One region of the Streptomyces sp. NBC_01431 genome, then DNA from elsewhere that is predicted to be linked to it. Evidence: predicted binding sites of a transcription regulator. Region 1 holds the regulator's gene; the other holds the start of a gene.
What was found. Region 1 encodes HspR, which represses chaperone genes until heat shock. Its sites were predicted from a motif close to TTGAGNNNNNNNNNCTCAA; they were not measured.

Region 1 (9,021 bases):
CGTGTTGCGGAAGTCGACCGTGCGGCCCTGCCCGTCGGTGAGCCGGCCGTCGTCCAGGACCTGGAGCAGCACGTCGAAGACCTCGGGGTGCGCCTTCTCCACCTCGTCCAGGAGCACCACGCTGTACGGGCGGCGCCGGACCGCCTCGGTGAGCTGGCCGCCCTCCTCGTAGCCGACGTAGCCGGGGGGCGCTCCGACGAGGCGGGCGACGCTGTGCTTCTCGCCGTACTCCGACATGTCGATGCGGACCATCGCCCGCTCGTCGTCGAAGAGGAAGTCGGCGAGGGCCTTGGCCAGCTCGGTCTTGCCGACGCCGGTCGGGCCGAGGAAGAGGAAGGAGCCGGTGGGACGGTCGGGGTCGGCGATGCCGGCCCGGGTGCGGCGCACCGCGTCGGAGACGGCCTGGACGGCTTCGGACTGGCCGATCAGGCGCTTGCCCAGTTCGGCCTCCATGCGCAGGAGCTTCTGCGTCTCGCCCTCCAGCAGACGCCCGGCGGGGATACCGGTCCACGCACCGACCACGTCCGCGATGTCGTCGGGTCCGACCTCCTCCTTGACCATCGTGTCCTTGGCGTCCTTGGACTTCTCCTGCTCGGCCTCCTCCTCGGCGGCCTCCTCCAACTCCCGCTCCAGGCCCGGGATTTCGCCGTACAGCAGCTTGGAGGCGGTGTCGAAGTCGCCGTCGCGCTGGGCGCGTTCGGCCTGGCCGCGCAGGTCGTCGAGCCTCTCCTTCAGCTCACCGACCCGGTTGAGACCCTGCTTCTCCTTCTCCCAGCGCGCGGTGAGGCCGCGCAGCTCCTCCTCCTTGTCGGCGAGGTCCTTGCGGAGCTTGTCCAGGCGCTGGAGCGAACCGGCGTCGGTCTCGTTCTTGAGGGCCAGCTCCTCCATGCGCAACCGGTCGACGGCGCGCTGGAGTTCATCGATCTCGACGGGCGAGGAGTCGATCTCCATGCGCAGCCGGGACGCGGCCTCGTCCACCAGGTCGATGGCCTTGTCGGGCAGGAAGCGGGAGGTGATGTACCGGTCGGAGAGGGTGGCGGCGGCGACCAGGGCACTGTCCGCGATCTGCACCTTGTGGTGGGCCTCGTAGCGGCCCTTGAGTCCGCGCAGGATCGCGATGGTGTCCTCCACGCTCGGCTCGGCGACCAGGACCTGCTGGAAGCGGCGCTCAAGGGCCGGGTCCTTCTCGATGCGCTCGCGGTACTCGTCGAGCGTGGTCGCGCCGACCATGCGCAGCTCGCCGCGGGCCAGCATGGGCTTGAGCATGTTGCCGGCGTCCATCGCCGAGTCGCCGCCGGCGCCCGCGCCGACCACGGTGTGCAGCTCGTCGATGAACGTGATGATCTGCCCGTCGCTCTCCTTGATCTCGGACAGGACGGTCTTGAGGCGCTCCTCGAATTCGCCGCGGTACTTCGCACCTGCGACCATTGCACCGAGGTCGAGCGAGACCAGCCTCTTGTTCTTCAGGGACTCCGGTACGTCGCCCTTCACGATGCGCTGGGCGAGGCCCTCGACGACGGCGGTCTTGCCGACGCCGGGCTCGCCGATGAGCACCGGGTTGTTCTTGGTGCGCCGGGAGAGCACCTGGACGACCCGGCGGATCTCCTGGTCCCGGCCGATGACCGGGTCGAGCTTGCCCTCGCGGGCGGCGGCCGTGAAATCGGTGCCGAACTTCTCCAGTGCCTTGTACTGACCCTCCGGGTCGGGTGTGGTCACCCGGCGCCCTCCCCTGCTCGTCTCGAACGCGGCAAGGAGCTTCTTCGCGCTCGCCCCCTGCTCGGAGAGGATCTCACCGGCCTGTCCGCCCTTGGCCGCCAGGCCGATGAGCAGGTGCTCGGTGGAGAGGTAGTCGTCGCCCAGCTCCTTGGCGCGCTGGGCGGCGTCGGCGATGACGGCGAGCAGTTCGCGGTTGGGCTGCGGCGGGGGAACCGTGGAGCCGGTCACGCTCGGCAGCCCGGCCAGGATCCGCTCGGCGCCGGAGCGCAGGGCGGCCTGGTCGGCCTCCACGGCGGCCAGCAGGTCGGTGATGTTCTCGTTGTCCTGGCCCTCCAGGAGCGCGAGCAGCAGATGCGCGGGGGTCAGATCCGGGTGGCCCCCGGCGACGGCCCGGCTGCTTGCCGCGTTGATCGCGTCCCGGCTCTTGTTGGTCAGCTCGGCATCCACGTGCGTTCGCTCCTCCTCCTCGTACGGCTGGGCATGGCCCCACCACCCATGACCCTTCCAACGTACACAAAGTTGAGTCTATTCCGCTCAAGGTGTCGGAAGGGAGTCCGGCGACTAGGTTGCTTGGCCATGGCCATCGACGTACGCAAACCCGACGACGCCTATCTCAGCTTCTGGCGCGAGCGCCACATCTGCACCTTGACCACCCAGCGGCCGGACGGCTCGCCGCACGTGGTGCCGGTGGGGGCGACGTACGACCCACAGGCGGGGCTGGCGCGGATCATCACCAACAAGGGGAGCCGCAAGGTCGCCAACATCCTGGCCGCCCTCGCGGTGGACCCGGCCGGCGCGCGGGTCGCGCTCTGCCAGCTGGAGGGCAGGCGCTGGGCGACCCTGGAGGGCCGCGCCGTCGTGCGCACGGAGGCGGAGCTGATCGCGGACGCGGTGGAGCGCTACGCGGTGCGCTACCAGCGGACCCCGGCCCCGAACCCGGACCGGGTGCTCATCGAGATCAGGCTGACCAGGGCGATGGGCAACACCTGAGACGAGCGCCGTCCGTGCCCGGACAGCACAGCGGCGCCATCGTGTTCAGGTCCACGATGGCGCCGCTGTGTGGGGGAAGCACCTGCGCGATGTACAACGACGGGGGATCGCGTCAGGCACTGCGGGGGGTGGCGGTGGATGAATCGGGTTGTGTCTCCGACTCGAAAAGCTGGTGGTCGCGTTGGTCAAGATTCACGAAGACCATGCCGTACCGGACAACGCAGCGAATGGGCTGCGGCGCCCCGCGCGGCCGGCGCAGGCACCGGTAGGCACGGACGTCCTCGTCGTCCTCACGTGCGATCAGGATCGGCTCACCGAGCAGGGTGACCATCAACGAATCGCCACGATGGGGAACTGCTGTGGCGAGGTCGATGAAGTGCCACCCAGAGCGGTAGGCCGTGGCCATTTCGCGACGGAAAGTACGGTCGTCGGGCGGGAAGCTCATGCGACAGCACCCGCGGGAGCGACCTCCCAGGTGATGTCCTGGGCGACCGTCGCCGCCTTCGGCGCGATCTCCCAGGTGATGTCCTGCCGGGACGCGACATCCTTCGCGGGGTGGCTCTCCCAAGTGAGGTCCCCAGGCGCCGAGAGAGCGCAGAGAGCAGCCGCCACAACGGCTGTCGTGCTTAGTGCTCGAACCATCCTGCTCATGGCCGATCTCCACCTCTTTTGATCATTACCTCCCCCCGCGGATACGACGATGGCCCACTCCGAGCGCTTGCACCAGCGCAGCCAGGCATCATGTTCCTGTAATTCAAAAGGATGAGGGGGGTGCAACTAGGTTGAATCAGGGGCATATAGGACACGATCACGGCCCGGTTGACTTGTGCGAGACAGGAACGGCTCTGTACGCGCTTGCCCTGCGTACCGGGGGAATTACCCGCTCAGAGGCCGACTCGGCCCCGTGCCTGGTCGATCTCACCCTGCTCCGCCCCGACCCGGATGACGCGCAACTCCTGCGCCCGGTTCCGCCCACGGTGGTGCTCAACTTGCTGACCCAGCCGCTGGAGCGCGAGATCCAGGAGCGCAGGAAGCTCTCCGTCGCACTTGCCAACACCTTCGAGCCGTTCATGTCGATCGCCACGCCGGCCCTCACCGGCACCCACGCGATCACGGTCCTCGAAGGCCTGGAGCTCATCAACGCGACCCTGGACGGCGTCATCGACGAGTGCACCGAGGAGCTTCTCGTCATCCAGCCGGGCAGCGGCCGCAGACCCGAGAGCTTCGAGGCGGGCCTGCGCCGCATCGAGCCACTGGTGGCCCGCGGGGTGGAGATGCGCACCCTCTACCAGCACACCGCCCGCCACCACTCCGCCACCATCGGCTATGTGGAACGGATCGCTCCGTACGGTCTGGAGGTGCGGACCCTTGAGGAGATCATCGACCGGCTCATCATCATGGACCGCAAGATCGCCTTCATACCCGCGCGCAGCGACCGCCAAGTCGCCCTGGAACTGCGCCACGAGGGGCTCGTGCAGTACCTGGTGGGCGTCTTCGACCAGTTCTGGCAGTACGCCACGCCCTGGGACGACGAGGTGCCCTACCACCTGGAGACGGCCGGCATCACCGGCGTCCAGCGCTCCATCGCCAAACTCCTCGTGGAAGGCCACGTGGACGAGGCCATCGCCCGCCGCCTCGGCATGAACGTGCGCACCTGCCGCGCCCACATAGCCAAGCTGGCCGCCGCCCTCGGCAGCGGCAGCCGGGCCCAACTCGGCTTCCTCATCGCCCAGTCGGGGATCCTCGACCAGGACGCCTGAGGCACGCACAAGGCCCGCCGCCCCGGGAGAGGGGACAGCGGGCCCTGAGAGCGCTCGCGGGGCCGCGGACGGCCCGGACTACTCCGTCGCCCGCTTCGGGCGCCACACGACCAGCGCGCTCGCCTGCTGCACGTCCTGGTACGGGACCAGGTCCCGGCGGTAGGAAGCGTGCACCTGGGCCTCGCGCTGCCGCATGGCGACGGCCGCGCCCTCGACCGCCGACGACAGCTCGGCCACCCTCGCCTGAAGCGCCGCGACCTGGTTCTCCAGCTCGATGATGCGCTTGATGCCCGCCAGGTTGATGCCCTCGTCCTGCGACAACTGCTGCACCGTACGCAGCAGTTCGATGTCACGGGCCGAGTAGCGCCGGCCGCGCCCGGCCGTGCGGTCGGGCGAGACCAGGCCGAGGCGGTCGTACTGCCGCAGGGTCTGCGGGTGCAGGCCGGAGAGCTGGGCCGCCACCGAGATGACGTACACCGGCGTCTCGTCGTTCAACTCGTACGGGTTCCGACTCCGGCGGGGGTCCATCTCATGCTCCCTTCGCGGCCTGGAACAGTTCTGCCCGCGGGTCCTCACCCGCAGTCGCCTCGCGGTAGGTCTCCAGGGCCTCGCGGGCCTTGTCGTCCATGTCCTTCGGCACGGCCACCTCGACCGTGACCAGCAGGTCGCCCCGGGTGCCGTCCTTGCGGACCGCGCCCTTGCCGCGCGCCCGCATCGTACGGCCGTTGGGGGTGCCCGCGGGCAGTTTCAGGGTGACCGCGGGGCCGCCCAGGGTGGGGACCTTGACCTCGCCGCCCAGCGCCGCCTCCACATAGGTGACCGGCACCGTGATGGTGAGGTTGTCGTCCTTGCGGCCGAAGACCGGGTGGGTGTCCACGTGGACGACGACGTACAAGTCGCCCGCGGGGCCGCCCCGTTCGCCCGGCGCGCCCTTGCCGCGCAGCCGGATGCGCTGGTTGTCGCTGACGCCGGCCGGGATGCGGACCTGCATGGTGCGCGAGGAGCGGGCCCGCCCGCTGCCCTTGCAGATGTCGCACGGGTTCTCGGCGATCAGGCCGCGGCCCTTGCAGTCCACGCACGGGTCGGTCAGCGAGAAGCCGCCGCCCGAGCCGCGCGAGACCTGGCCGGTGCCGACACACGTCGGGCACACCCTGGGCGTGCCGTTCTTGTCGCCGGTGCCCGAGCAGGCCTTGCAGGGGGACTGGCTGGACAGCCGGATCGGGACGGTGGCGCCGTCGACCGCCTCGGTGAAGCTGAGCGTCACCTCGGACTCCAGGTCCTGCCCGCGGCGCGGCTGGGTGCGGGTGCCGGTGCCCGCGCCGCCCCGGTTGAACAGGCCGCCGAACACGTCGCCGAGCCCGCCCCCGAAGCCGCCGGCCCCGGCGCCGCCGCCGGGCTGCTGCCCGCCGAACAGGTCGCCCAGGTCGAAGTTGAAGCCGCCGCCGGCCCCGGGACCCGCCCGGTAGCCGCCGTTGCCGAACAGGGCGCGCGCCTCGTCGTACTCCTTGCGCTTCTTGGGGTCGCCGAGGATGTCGTTGGCCTCGGAGATCTCCTTGAAGCGCTCCTCCGCCTTGGTGTCGCCCTTGTTGGCGTCCGGGTGGTTCTCGCGGGCGAGCTTGCGGTACGCCTTCTTGATCTCGGCATCGGTGGCGTCCTTGGGGACGCCGAGAACCTTGTAGTAGTCCTTCTCGACGAAGTCCTTCGTGTTCATCGACGTCCCTCCTTCCGAACGGTCACTGCTTCCAAGACCGCTGCGTCAGCCCTTGTCGGGGCCACCGCTCTCCTCGTCGTCCGACTTCTCGTCCTTGGCGGCCGCCCCCGGCTGGGGCTCGGCCACCGCGACCCGGGCGGGCCGGATCGTACGCTCGCCGATCCGGTACCCGGGCTGCAGGATCGCCACGCAGGTCGTCTCGGTGACGTCCGGCGCGTAGCTGTGCATCAGGGCCTCGTGGACCGTCGGGTCGAAGGGCTCGCCCTCCTTGCCGAACTGCTGGAGGCCCATCTTCGCGGCGACCGTCTCAAGAGACTCGGCCACCGACTTGAAGCCGCCGGTCAGCTCGCCGTGTTCACGGGCCCGGCCGACGTCGTCGAGCGTGGGCAGCAGCTCGGTCAGGAGGCCGGCGACGGCGATCTCCTTGACCGTGACGCGGTCCCGCTCCACGCGGCGGCGGTAGTTCTGGTACTCGGCCTGGAGGCGCTGGAGGTCCGCGGTGCGCTCGGCGAGCGCCGTCTGGGCCTGGTCCAGCTGAGCCTGCAGAGCGATGTCCTTGGCTGCGTCCCCGGCCGGGGCCGCCTTCCCCTTCTCGGAGGAGTCGGCGGCCTTCGGCTCGGCGTCTTCCTGAGCGCCGGAGGGGACGTCGGGCTTCTCCTCGAAGCCCGGGGTCTCCTCCGTCATCAGGCGGCGCCGCCCTTCGTGTCGTGCGGCTTCTCGTCGTCGACGATCTCGGCGTCGACCACGTCGTCCTCCTTGCCACCGGGCTGGGCCTGCTGGGCGCCCTCGGCACCCGCCGCACCCTGCGCCGCCTGGGCGTCGGCGTACATGGCCTGGCCCAGCTTCTGCGAGACGGCCGCGACCTTCTCGGTGGCGGTGCGGATCTCGGCCGAGTCCTCGCCCTTGAGCTTTTCCTTCAGCTCGGCGACGGCGGCCTCGACCTCGGTCTTGACCTCGCCCGGGACCTTGTCCTCGTTGTCCTTGAGGAACTTCTCGGTCTGGTAGACGAGCTGCTCGCCCTGGTTGCGGCTCTCGGCGGCCTCGCGGCGGCGGTGGTCCTCCTCCGCGTACTGCTCGGCCTCCTCACGCATGCGGTTGACCTCGTCCTTCGGCAGCGAGGAGCCGCCGGTGACGGTCATCTTCTGCTCCTTGCCCGTGCCGAGGTCCTTCGCGGTCACGTGCATGATGCCGTTGGCGTCGATGTCGAAGGCGACCTCGATCTGCGGGACACCGCGCGGGGCCGGCGGCAGACCGGTCAGCTCGAACATCCCGAGCTTCTTGTTGTACGCCGCGATCTCGCGCTCGCCCTGGTAGACCTGGATCTGCACGGACGGCTGGTTGTCCTCGGCCGTCGTGAAGATCTCGGACCGCTTGGTCGGGATCGTGGTGTTGCGCTCGATGAGCTTGGTCATGATCCCTCCCTTGGTCTCGATGCCGAGGGACAGCGGGGTGACGTCGAGGAGCAGGACGTCCTTGACCTCGCCCTTGAGGACACCGGCCTGGAGGGCGGCGCCGATGGCGACGACCTCGTCCGGGTTGACGCCCTTGTTGGCCTCGTTGCCGCCGGTCAGCTCCTTGACGAGCTCGGCGACGGCCGGCATGCGGGTGGAACCGCCGACGAGAACGACGTGGTCGATCTCGGACAGGTTGATGCCCGCGTCCTTGATGACGTTGTGGAACGGCGTCTTGCAGCGCTCCAGGAGGTCGCTGGTGAGCTGCTGGAACTGGGCGCGCGTGAGCTTCTCGTCCAGGTGCAGCGGGCCCTCGGCGGACGCCGTGATGTAGGGCAGGTTGATCGAGGTCTCGGTGGACGAGGACAGCTCGATCTTGGCCTTCTCGGCGGCCTCGCGGAGGCGCTGGAGGGCCATCTTGTCCTTGGACAGGTCCACGCCGTGACCGGACTGGAACTGCTTGACCAGGTAGTCGACGACGCGCTGGTCCCAGTCGTCACCACCGAGGTGGTTGTCACCGTTGGTGGCCTTCACCTCGACGACGCCGTCGCCGATCTCCAGGAGGGACACGTCGAAGGTGCCGCCACCGAGGTCGAAGACGAGGATGGTCTGGTCGTCCTTGTCGAGACCGTAGGCCAGGGCGGCGGCCGTCGGCTCGTTGACGATGCGCAGGACGTTGAGGCCCGCGATCTCGCCGGCTTCCTTGGTCGCCTGGCGCTCGGAGTCGTTGAAGTACGCCGGCACGGTGATGACCGCGTCGGTGACCTTCTCGCCGAGGTAGGCCTCCGCGTCACGCTTCAGCTTCTGCAGGATGAAGGCGCTCATCTGCTGCGGGTTGAAGCTCTTGCCGTCGAGCTCGATCTTCCAGTCGGTGCCCATGTGGCGCTTGACCGACCGGATGGTCCTGTCGACGTTGGTGACCGCCTGGCGCTTGGCGACCTCGCCGACCAGCACCTCGCCGTTCTTCGCGAAGGCGACGACGGACGGCGTGGTCCTGGCGCCCTCTGCGTTGGTGATGACGGTGGGCTCGCCGCCTTCAAGAACGCTGACGACGGAGTTAGTCGTGCCCAGGTCGATGCCGACCGCACGTGCCATTTCGATTCCTCCAACTGACTACTTGAGTGGAACTGGCTCAAGGATGCATCACTCGTCCCACGGCGTCAACAGAGCTGAGTGGCATCGACTCAACTTTTATCCTGCGCTTACCGGCAATCAGAGCCGTCGGGCCAGCTCACACCGGGCCCGAACGGGCGGCACCCTTCCGGTCGTTCACCCCCGGCCAGCGGCCCGGCCTTTCCGTTTCACGCCTTTTGTCCGTCGATGATGAGCCTCCCGCACCGAGGAAGGCGTACGTCGATGACCCCCCGCACCCCCCTCGTCCTGCACATCGGCA
Region 2 (9,021 bases), 1.5 Mb from region 1:
TCCCCGTGCGGTCCCTGGCGCCGGTCGAGGGTGGCGATGTCGTCCATGGCTGTGAGGATGCCGTGCCCGGCGCCGCCGGTGCAGCCGGATTCCGCTCCCGACGCACGGAATGTGTCAAAGGTTGCCCGGTGTGGCGCACGCCATAGACGCCTCCGGAGTCGTTCGCGGAGGGTGAGCGTTGTAGGGACGTAAGCGAGCACGGAACACGGCCGGGCAGGCGGGCGTGGCTTGACGATTCGGGACGCGGCGACGCGGCCCCGGGAAGGGGCCCACCCGGTGCACCCGCTCGAATCAGCCGACCCCGCCGCCGAATCCGTGGACCTCGCCGCCCCCGGCCTCCTCGGCGCGATACCGCCGCCGCGGACCGTCGCCGAGCCCGCGGCGAGCCCGGTCCCCGGACCGCGGACCGGGCTCGCCCGGGTCCGGGACCTGCTGCCCTCGCCCGCGTCCACGCCGTTCGCCTTCGGCTACGCCCTGCTGCTCCTGGCGACCTCGATGTACACCGAGTACGGCGACCCGCACACCGTGGACGCCCTGCTCCAGGGGTCGAGCACCGATGTGGCCCACCTGTCGGCCGCGCCGGTCCCCACCCTGCTCGCGAGCGCGCTGTGGATCGCCGGGGGTATCGCGTCCCCGTACGCGCTCGTCTTCGTCTTCGTGCTCGCCGCGCTGGAGCGCCGCATCGGCGGCTGGCGCACGGCGGGCGTCTTCCTGCTCGGCCACGTCGTGGCGACCCTGGCCACCGAGCTCCCGGTCGCTGTGGCGGTGCTCGCCGGGCACCTGCCCCAGAGCTCGCTGCACCGCCTGGACTACGGCATCAGCTTCGGCCTGATGGCGACCGTGGGCGCGCTCACCGGCCTGCTCACCCCGCTCGTGCGCTGGGCGGCGCTCGGTGTGGTGGGGGTGCTGCTGGTCCAGGACCTCGTGGAACTGGTGGAGCCGCTCGCCGCGTGGGGTCATCCGGTGGCCCTGCTGGTGGGCGTGGCGTGCTGGCCGGCGGTGCGCAGGGTCGGCGCGCGGACCGCAACGCCCCGCCCGGCAGCGTCCGGCTCCGCGATATAGGGAGAGCGCTCAGGCCGGTGTCGGCTTGAAGTACAGGCTCGCCATCGGTGAGTGGGTGCGCCAGCCCAGGGACGTGTACAGGGAGCGGCCCTCGGGGGTGCCCACCAGGACGCCGGTGGTGGCGCCCGCTTCGTACGCCGTGTTCTGGAGGGTTCGCATCACCAGGCTGCCCAGGCCGCGGCGCTGGTGTCCCGGGTCGGTCTCGATCTGGTCGGCGACCGCCGTCGGGCCGGTCGCGGCGACCTGGCCGCGCGCCGCGAAGTGGCCCTCGGCGGTGCGGACCAGGATCCGGGTGACGCCGCCCCGGGTCCACGACGTGAGGGTGTACCCGGCGGGGATCGCGGGCCGTTCGGCGGCGAGCGGGACCGTCATCAGGTAGCCGGGCTTGTCGAAGTGCCAGCCCTCGCCCACCCAGGGCCGCACCGTGTCGTCGTCGGCGAACAGCTTCAGCCAGGTGCCGGGCGCGCTCGTCGCGGCGACGAGCGCGCGGACGTCGGCCTCGGCGGGGGCGGGAAGCACATGGCGCGACACGTGGTTGACGTGTCCGGCGTCGATCGTCCAGCCCCAGGGCCGGTCGGCCGGGTCCGAGGTCCCCCGCGACACGATCCAGCCGTCGATCCAGGACCGTACGAGCGTGCCGACCGTGGACTCGTCCGTCACTGTCGCCGTCATTGCCAACCCCCTGTGCGTAATGGCTGAAGTTCGGTAGGAAGTCTTACATGGGGCGGCTTGAATGTGTGATCGCTCAGAGCGAACAGCGCCTGGGGAACATTCCTCGACTCAGCTGCATTGAGTCGGCATAGCTCAACTTGACTGCCGAAGGGGAGATCATGGCTGCTGAATCCACGGCGTACGCGGCGTACACACCGATGAGCCTGCCCGTGCTGCCGCTCGACGACGAGGTCGTGCTGCCCGGCATGGTGGTGCCGCTCGACCTGTCCGACACCGAGGTGCGGGCCGCCGTCGAGGCCGCCCAGGCCGATGCGCGCGCGGAGGCGGGGAAGCCGCAGGTGCTGCTCGTGCCGCGGATCGACGGAACGTACGCCGCGACCGGTGTGCTCGGGACCGTCGAGCAGGTCGGACGGCTGTCCGACGGGGACCCGGGCGCCCTCATCCGGGGCCGGCATCGCGTGCGGATCGGCGCCGGGACCACCGGGCCGGGCGCCGCGCTCTGGGTGGAGGGCACCCGTGTCGAGGAGATCCTCGCCGACCCGCTGCCCGGACACGTCGGCGAACTCGTCAAGGAATACAAGGCACTCGCCACCAACTGGCTCAAGAAGCGCGGGGCCTGGCAGGTCGTCGACCGGGTGCAGCAGATCGAGGGCGTGTCCGCGCTCGCCGACAACTCCGGCTACTCGCCGTTCCTGACGACCGCCCAGAAGGTCGAGCTCCTGGAGACGAGCGACCCGGTGGCCCGCCTCAAGCTCGCCACCGAGCAGCTGCGCGAGCACCTCGCCGAACAGGACGTCGCCGAGTCCATCGCCAAGGACGTCCAGGAAGGCGTGGACAAGCAGCAGCGCGAGTTCCTGCTGCGCCGCCAGCTCGACGCCGTGCGCAAGGAGCTGCGCGAGCTCAACGGCGAGGGCGGCGAGGAGGACGAGAGCGACGACTACCGCGCCCGCGTCGAGGCCGCCGACCTCCCCGAGAAGGTCCGGGAGGCCGCCCTCAAGGAAGTCGACAAGCTGGAGCGCGCCAGCGACCAGTCGCCGGAGGGCTCCTGGATCAGGACCTGGCTCGACACCGTGCTCGAACTGCCGTGGAACGAGACCACCGAGGACGTGTACGACATCCGGGGCGCACGGGCGATCCTCGACGCCGAGCACGCGGGCCTCGCCGATGTGAAGGAGCGCATCACCGAATACCTGGCGGTGCGCAAGCGGCGCGCGGACCGGGGCCTCGGGGTCGTCGGCGGCCGCCGCGGCGGCGCGGTGCTCGCGCTCGTCGGCCCGCCCGGCGTCGGCAAGACCTCGCTCGGTGAGTCGGTGGCCCACGCGATGGGCCGCAAGTTCGTGCGCGTCGCGCTCGGCGGTGTACGGGACGAGGCCGAGATCCGCGGCCACCGGCGCACCTACGTCGGCGCGCTGCCCGGCCGGATCGTGCGGGCCATCAAGGAGGCCGGGTCGATGAACCCGGTGGTGCTGCTCGACGAGATCGACAAGGTGGGCTCCGACTTCCGGGGCGACCCCGCGGCTGCCCTCCTCGAAGTCCTCGACCCGGCGCAGAACCACACCTTCCGCGACCACTACCTGGAGGTCGAGCTCGATCTGAGCGATGTCGTCTTCCTCGCCACCGCCAACGTCCTCGAAGCCATCCCCGAGGCGCTGCTCGACCGCATGGAACTGGTCAGGCTCGACGGCTACACCGAGGACGAGAAGGTCGTCATCGCCCGGGACCACCTGCTGCCGCGCCAGCTGGAGCGGGCCGGTCTCGAGTCCGGCGAGGTCGTCCTTGAGGACGCCTCGCTGCGCAAGCTCGCGGGGGAGTACACGCGGGAGGCGGGCGTGCGGAACCTGGAGCGTTCCATCGCCCGGCTGCTGCGCAAGGTGGCCGCGCAGCACGAGCTGGGCGACCAGGAGCTGCCGTTCACCATCGCTCCCGACCATCTGCGCAAGCTGATCGGCCGCCCGCACCACGTGCCCGAGTCCGCCCAGGACCCGGCCGAGCGGCGCACCGCGGTGCCCGGCGTGGCCACCGGCCTCGCCGTCACCGGCGCCGGCGGCGACGTCCTGTTCGTGGAGGCCTCACTCGCCGACCCGGAGACGGGTGCGGCGGGCCTGAACCTCACCGGCCAGCTCGGTGACGTGATGAAGGAGTCCGCCCAGATCGCGCTGAGCTTCCTGCGCTCGCACGGGGCCGAACTGGAGCTTCCGGTGGGCGACTTGAAGGACCGGGGCGTACACGTCCACTTCCCGGCGGGCGCGGTCCCCAAGGACGGCCCGAGCGCGGGCATCACCCTGGTCACCGCGCTGTCCTCGCTCCTTTCCGGGCGGCTGGTCCGCACGGACGTGGCGATGACCGGTGAGGTGTCCCTGACGGGGCGGGTGCTGCCGATCGGCGGCCTGAAGCAGAAGCTGCTCGCGGCGCACCGGGCCGGGATCACGACCGTCGTGATCCCCAAGCGCAACGAGGCGGACCTGGACGACGTCCCGGCGGAGGTGCTGGAGAAGCTGGAGGTGCACCCGGTGACGGATGTCCGGCAGGTGCTGGAGATCGCGCTGGCCCCGGCGGAGGTCGTGGTGGCGGCGGCCGCGTAGCGCGACGAGGTCGCCGGGGGCCTGCTTCAGGCCTCCGGTGACCGCCCGGCGCGGCGGGGCCGCAGGGGGCTCTACCCCCGGCCCCGCTCGCCAAGTGCCGGAGAGAACGAAGTCCGCCGGTATGAGGCCTTCCGGGGTGGCCGTGGCCGCCTCAGGCCCGAGTGGCCCGCTCGTACAGTGAGTGGGCCCTCGCGTCGAACGGGGCGGCCGTGGACTCCGCATCCGTGTCGCCGCCGCTCAGTACGCCTATGATCCGCCCCGGCCGGTCCGGTCCCTGGTAGCTGATCAGCCAGGGGCTGCCGCTCGTGCCGTCCCAGAAGCCGCCGCACCGCATGCGCATCATCGCGGGCTCCTGGGGGTCCCGCGCGGCGTTGGTGGTGCACATGATGGGACGGTTGTCGGGGTTGTGGTCCTCCACCGGATAGCCGATCACGGTCACCCGCTGGTCGGTGCCCGCGCCCCACTCGGGCGTCGAGGCGCCGACCACGCTCTGGACGCTCCGGCCCTGGGCGTCCGGCTCGACGGTGAGGAAGGCGAAGTCCACCGAGTCCTCCTGGTCCGCGTTCCACTTGTCGTCGACCTGGATGGCCCGCACCTTCCACTTCCCGTACGGGTACGTGCCCTTGGCGGCGCCGGAGAAGCCCGGCGCGAATTCGAGCCCGTCGGGCGACAGGCTGGCCGGGCAGTGGGCGGCGGTGGCGATGACGTTGCCCCGCGGGCTGTCCACCACGCTCGCGGTGCAGTAGTGGTCGTCGCCGCTGACCAGCACGCCGACCGACGGGATCTTCGGCGCGGCCACGGCGGCGGTCTGGATGCCGGGCGGGGAGGACGCGGGCGTACCGCTCGCGCTCGGGGAGCCGCCCGCCTGCGGCGATGAGGCCGCCGGTCCGCCGCACCCCGCGCCACCGACCATGACGGCCGTGACCAGAGCCATCACCCGCCCCACCACTCCCAGCCTGTGCATGGCTCCATCCTTGCGCATGCCTCGCGGGAGAGGGAGGCAGGTGTGCGACGTGCTGGTCCGTTTCGGCGCGACGAAAGGCCCCCGGCGCACGAGGCGCCGGAGGCCCGGTCCCCGGGGCGGATCGGGTCAGCCGTTGGCGAGCGCCTGCAACCGGTCGTAGGCGCCGTTGAAACGGGAGTGGTCGCCGACCGTCGGGCCGGACGAGGTGTACTGCCACATCGTGTAGTAGCCCCACCCGGCCGGCAGCGTGCCCGGGTCGGTGTTGTAGCGGGCGATCCAGAGCGGGTGGGTGGAGCCGAAGGCGCCCGAGTTGCCGGTGCACTGGCTCCACCAGCTGGCCGCGGTGTAGATCACCGCGTCCCGGCCGGTGCGGGCCCGGTACTGGGTGAGGAAGTCGCCGATCCAACTGACCATCGCGGACGCCGACTTGCCGTAACAGGCCGCGCCGTACGGGTTCCACTCGATGTCCAGGGCGCCCGGCAGGGTCCGGCCGTCGCGCGACCAGCCGCCGCCGTGGTCCACGAAGTAGTTGGCCTGGGTGGCGCCGCTCGCGGTGTCCGGGGTGGCGAAGTGGTAGGCGCCGCGGATCATGCCGACGTCGTACGAGCCGTTGTACTGCTGCGGGAAGTAGGGGTTGTTGTAGTACGTGCCCTCGGTGGCCTTGACGTAGGCCCACTTCACGCCGCTGTTCCACAGGGTGGACCAGGCGACGTTGCCGTTGTGGCTGCTGGTGTCGACGCCCTCCGTCTGTACGGTCTGAAGCTCGCGGGTGTCGCGCGGCGGACCGCCCACACCGTCGTGCGCGGCGACACCCATGCCCATGGATGCGGAGCCGCGTGCCGGGGTGCCGGCGGCGCCCGCCGGCCCGTCGGCGGCACCCGCCGGGCCGGTGAAGCCGAGGACGAGGGCGAGGGAGGAGAGGAGGATCCCGGCCGCGGCAATGGGTCCGCGGCGGGCCGTTCCGGATCTGTGCACGGGCATTGCGTGCCTCCGAAAGGCTCGGTGGGGCTGGGGACTTGACGGCCTGGGTCGACATGCCGACGTGTCGCTGTGGACATGTCAGGAAAGACGCTACGCACGTAGACCGCTGGCGCGAAAGAGGCCCCAGGGTATGCCGTTGGTTCAGACCTGTGGCGGTGGCGACACGCTGCGACAACGGCGTGGCCTGGAAGAAACTTTCATCCGCCGTTGGTCCGGGCGTCATGCCCGCCCGCCGCCGCCTCATGACGAGCCATGTCCGGGGTCCGACTTCGGACTCCGGGGCCGCCGGCGTGCCGGGGGCACAGCATGCTGGGAAATACTGTGCCGTCACGACACACCACGCAATGGGAGCCGATGTGCACGGTCCGGATCAGGAGTTCCTCGCGCTCGAACGCGAGCTGGCGGTCTTTCTGCGGCGGGCCAGGGCCTCGTCCGGTGAGATGGCCCGCGAGGTCCACCCCGAGCTGGAACCGGCGGCGTACGGGCTGCTCGTACGCCTTGAAGAGGCGGGGCCGCAGCGTGCGACCGAGCTTGCCGGGTACTTCGGCGTGGGCAAGGCGACGATGAGCCGACAACTCCACGCCCTTGAGGACCTCGGGCTTGTGGCCCGGGAACCCGACCCGGCGGACGGGCGGGCGTCGCTGGTGCGCATCACCGCGGAGGGGGAGGCGCGGTTCGGCCGGGTGCGGGACGCGCGACGCGAGCGGTACGTCCGGAAGCTGGCGGGCTGGGACCGCGCCGAGATCTCCGAACTGGCCCGGCTCCTGCGGCAGCTGAACGCGGCGGCGGAAGGCTAGGTTCTTCGCTCTGCCACGGGGTGCCCGCCGGTGGCCCGGGGTGCCCGGCCTCTGCGGCGTACGAGGAGCCGGGGTCCGGGGTCCGGGGTCCGGGGGGCGGAGCCCGGGGGCGGGGGGCCTACAGCTCTGCTGCCACCACCGTCGCGTCGTCGTGGCGCTTCCCGCCCCCCACGAAGTCCGATTCCAGTTCCCTGACCCGCTCGATCAACCCCTCCGGCCCCACCTTGCGGACCAGTGCCACGCAGTCCGCCCACGAGCCCTCGTGGAACTTCTCGACCCAGCGGGTCGCCCCGTCCGTGAGGGCGAGGACCGTACGGACTCGCGATACCGGCTCGCGGCCGGTCACCGCGCGGGCCGCCACCGACGGGTCCGCCGCCGCCGTGAAGAAGCCGCCCTCCTTGTTGCGGACCCTCGCGTCGGCCACCGCGTCACTGACCAGGAAAGCCCGCGGCACCCGGTCGAGGCGGTCGTCGAGGACTGCCCGCACCGTGCCGTCGGGGGATGCGAGGAGGAGCGCGGAGTCCGACAGGACGAGGTACTCCAGCTCCGCAGCGTCCCAACGCGCCAGCACCACCGTCGCCTGAGGCGTACGCGGGTGAGAAAGGTCACAGGTGTCGACGTGGGCCTCGGCGGTGCGCCGAATGGACTCGGCCAGGATGTTCGTCAGCGTCATATCCCGCCGCGAAGCCGACAGTTCGGTCAAAGCTCCGCCGAGCCGGGCGGTGAACCAGGGCACATCGTGCACGCAGTCGCCATTGCCGGGCAGCGGCGTCACACCGTCGAGGACGACGAGCACTCCGCCCAGCCCGGACGCGGGCAACGCGGTGGCGGCCCAGTCCTCATTGGGGCGGGCGGGGTCTCCGGGGGTGGTCGCCAGCTGGATGCGCATGCGTGCCAGTCTGCACGACGCCTTCACCCGGCCTTCATGGGCCTTGACGGCTTCCGACGGATGGTGAACACCCCGTCAATTGGCCTGTACCAGTGGGTCAGCTGCGGCATTCCTGGGGGAATCCATTGCTCCGCCGAGCTGTGGGCGGGCATCTTGCCAAAGGCCGCGCGGAAGTTCCAACCGGCGTCGTGCACGACCGGGGCCGCGGATTCCGCGCGAGTTGATGGTCAACTCCCGAGTGATGTTCACTCGTTCAGGTGGCCGAGCAGTGACTACTCGTCATGACCAGTCGTCACCTGGGCTTCCTTGGTGGACTGGCGAACACGAGTGAAGATTGAGAGCACCGGTGCAGAACAAGCGGCCTCGGGGCAACGACGGAACCCGCGCGCAACGCACCGTAGGGGTGCGCAGTCGCCTGGTCGTATCCGTCGCCGTTGTCTCCCTCACCGTGCTCGGAGCGGGTGCGCCCACCCTCTTCGCGGCCTCCGCGGACCTCACGGACTCGCAGCACCTGGTCACCCTCGCCCAGCTCGACCAGCAGGCGGTCAGCCTCGCGCACGCGCTCGGTGACGAGCGGGACGGCGTCACGCAGTACGTCGCGGGCGGCAGGCCCAGCGGCAAGGACGCGGCGCTCAAGGAATCCGCGGCCCGCGTCGACCGCCAGATCGACGAGATCCGCGCCACCGCGCCCGCCGGTCTCGCGCGCGACCTCGCCACCGTGCCCGCCGTGCGCCGCACCGCGCTCACCGGCAAGGGCTCGGCCCTGGAGGCGCAGCACGCCTACTCCGACGTCATCGCCAAGCTGCTCTCCATCGCCGACGAGCTCGCCGCGCGCACGCCCCCGCGCGCCGCGCAGGACGTCCGGGCGCCGGGTGCGCTCGGACGGGCCGTCGAACAGGCCTCGGTCACCCGCGGTCTGCTGCTTGGCGCGCTCTCGGTGCCGTCCGGGTCCACCGCCAAGGTGTACGACCCGATCGCGGGCAAGTACGTACAGAAGGAGAAGGACGACGGCGATGCGGGCCGGGCGCGGGACGCGCTGAGTGCCGCCGCCCAGCAGGCGCACGTGCGCGAGCA

Region 2: lon (endopeptidase La) is a predicted target of HspR. The motif match lies at 1,852-1,870, and genes of this name have one in related genera.

What each region holds. Positions count from the first base shown of each region.
Region 1 covers NZ_CP109496.1:4,333,293-4,342,313, reverse strand. The annotation lists gene clpB (ATP-dependent chaperone ClpB) at 1-2,163, opposite strand, end outside; gene OG522_RS19975 (pyridoxamine 5'-phosphate oxidase family protein) at 2,293-2,706, shown strand; gene OG522_RS19970 ((2Fe-2S)-binding protein) at 2,819-3,151, opposite strand; gene OG522_RS19965 (hypothetical protein) at 3,148-3,318, opposite strand; gene OG522_RS19960 (helix-turn-helix transcriptional regulator) at 3,531-4,466, shown strand; gene OG522_RS19955 (heat shock protein transcriptional repressor HspR) at 4,545-4,994, opposite strand; gene dnaJ (molecular chaperone DnaJ) at 4,996-6,177, opposite strand; gene grpE (nucleotide exchange factor GrpE) at 6,223-6,861, opposite strand; gene dnaK (molecular chaperone DnaK) at 6,861-8,723, opposite strand; gene OG522_RS19935 (hypothetical protein) at 8,985-9,021, shown strand, end outside.
Region 2 covers NZ_CP109496.1:2,786,799-2,795,819, reverse strand. The annotation lists gene OG522_RS12680 (spermidine synthase) at 1-47, opposite strand, end outside; gene OG522_RS12675 (rhomboid-like protein) at 277-1,062, shown strand; gene OG522_RS12670 (GNAT family N-acetyltransferase) at 1,072-1,734, opposite strand; gene lon (endopeptidase La) at 1,893-4,316, shown strand; gene OG522_RS12660 (trypsin-like serine peptidase) at 4,468-5,280, opposite strand; gene OG522_RS12655 (lysozyme) at 5,407-6,261, opposite strand; gene OG522_RS12650 (MarR family winged helix-turn-helix transcriptional regulator) at 6,606-7,058, shown strand; gene OG522_RS12645 (hypothetical protein) at 7,177-7,947, opposite strand; gene OG522_RS12640 (sensor histidine kinase) at 8,351-9,021, shown strand, end outside.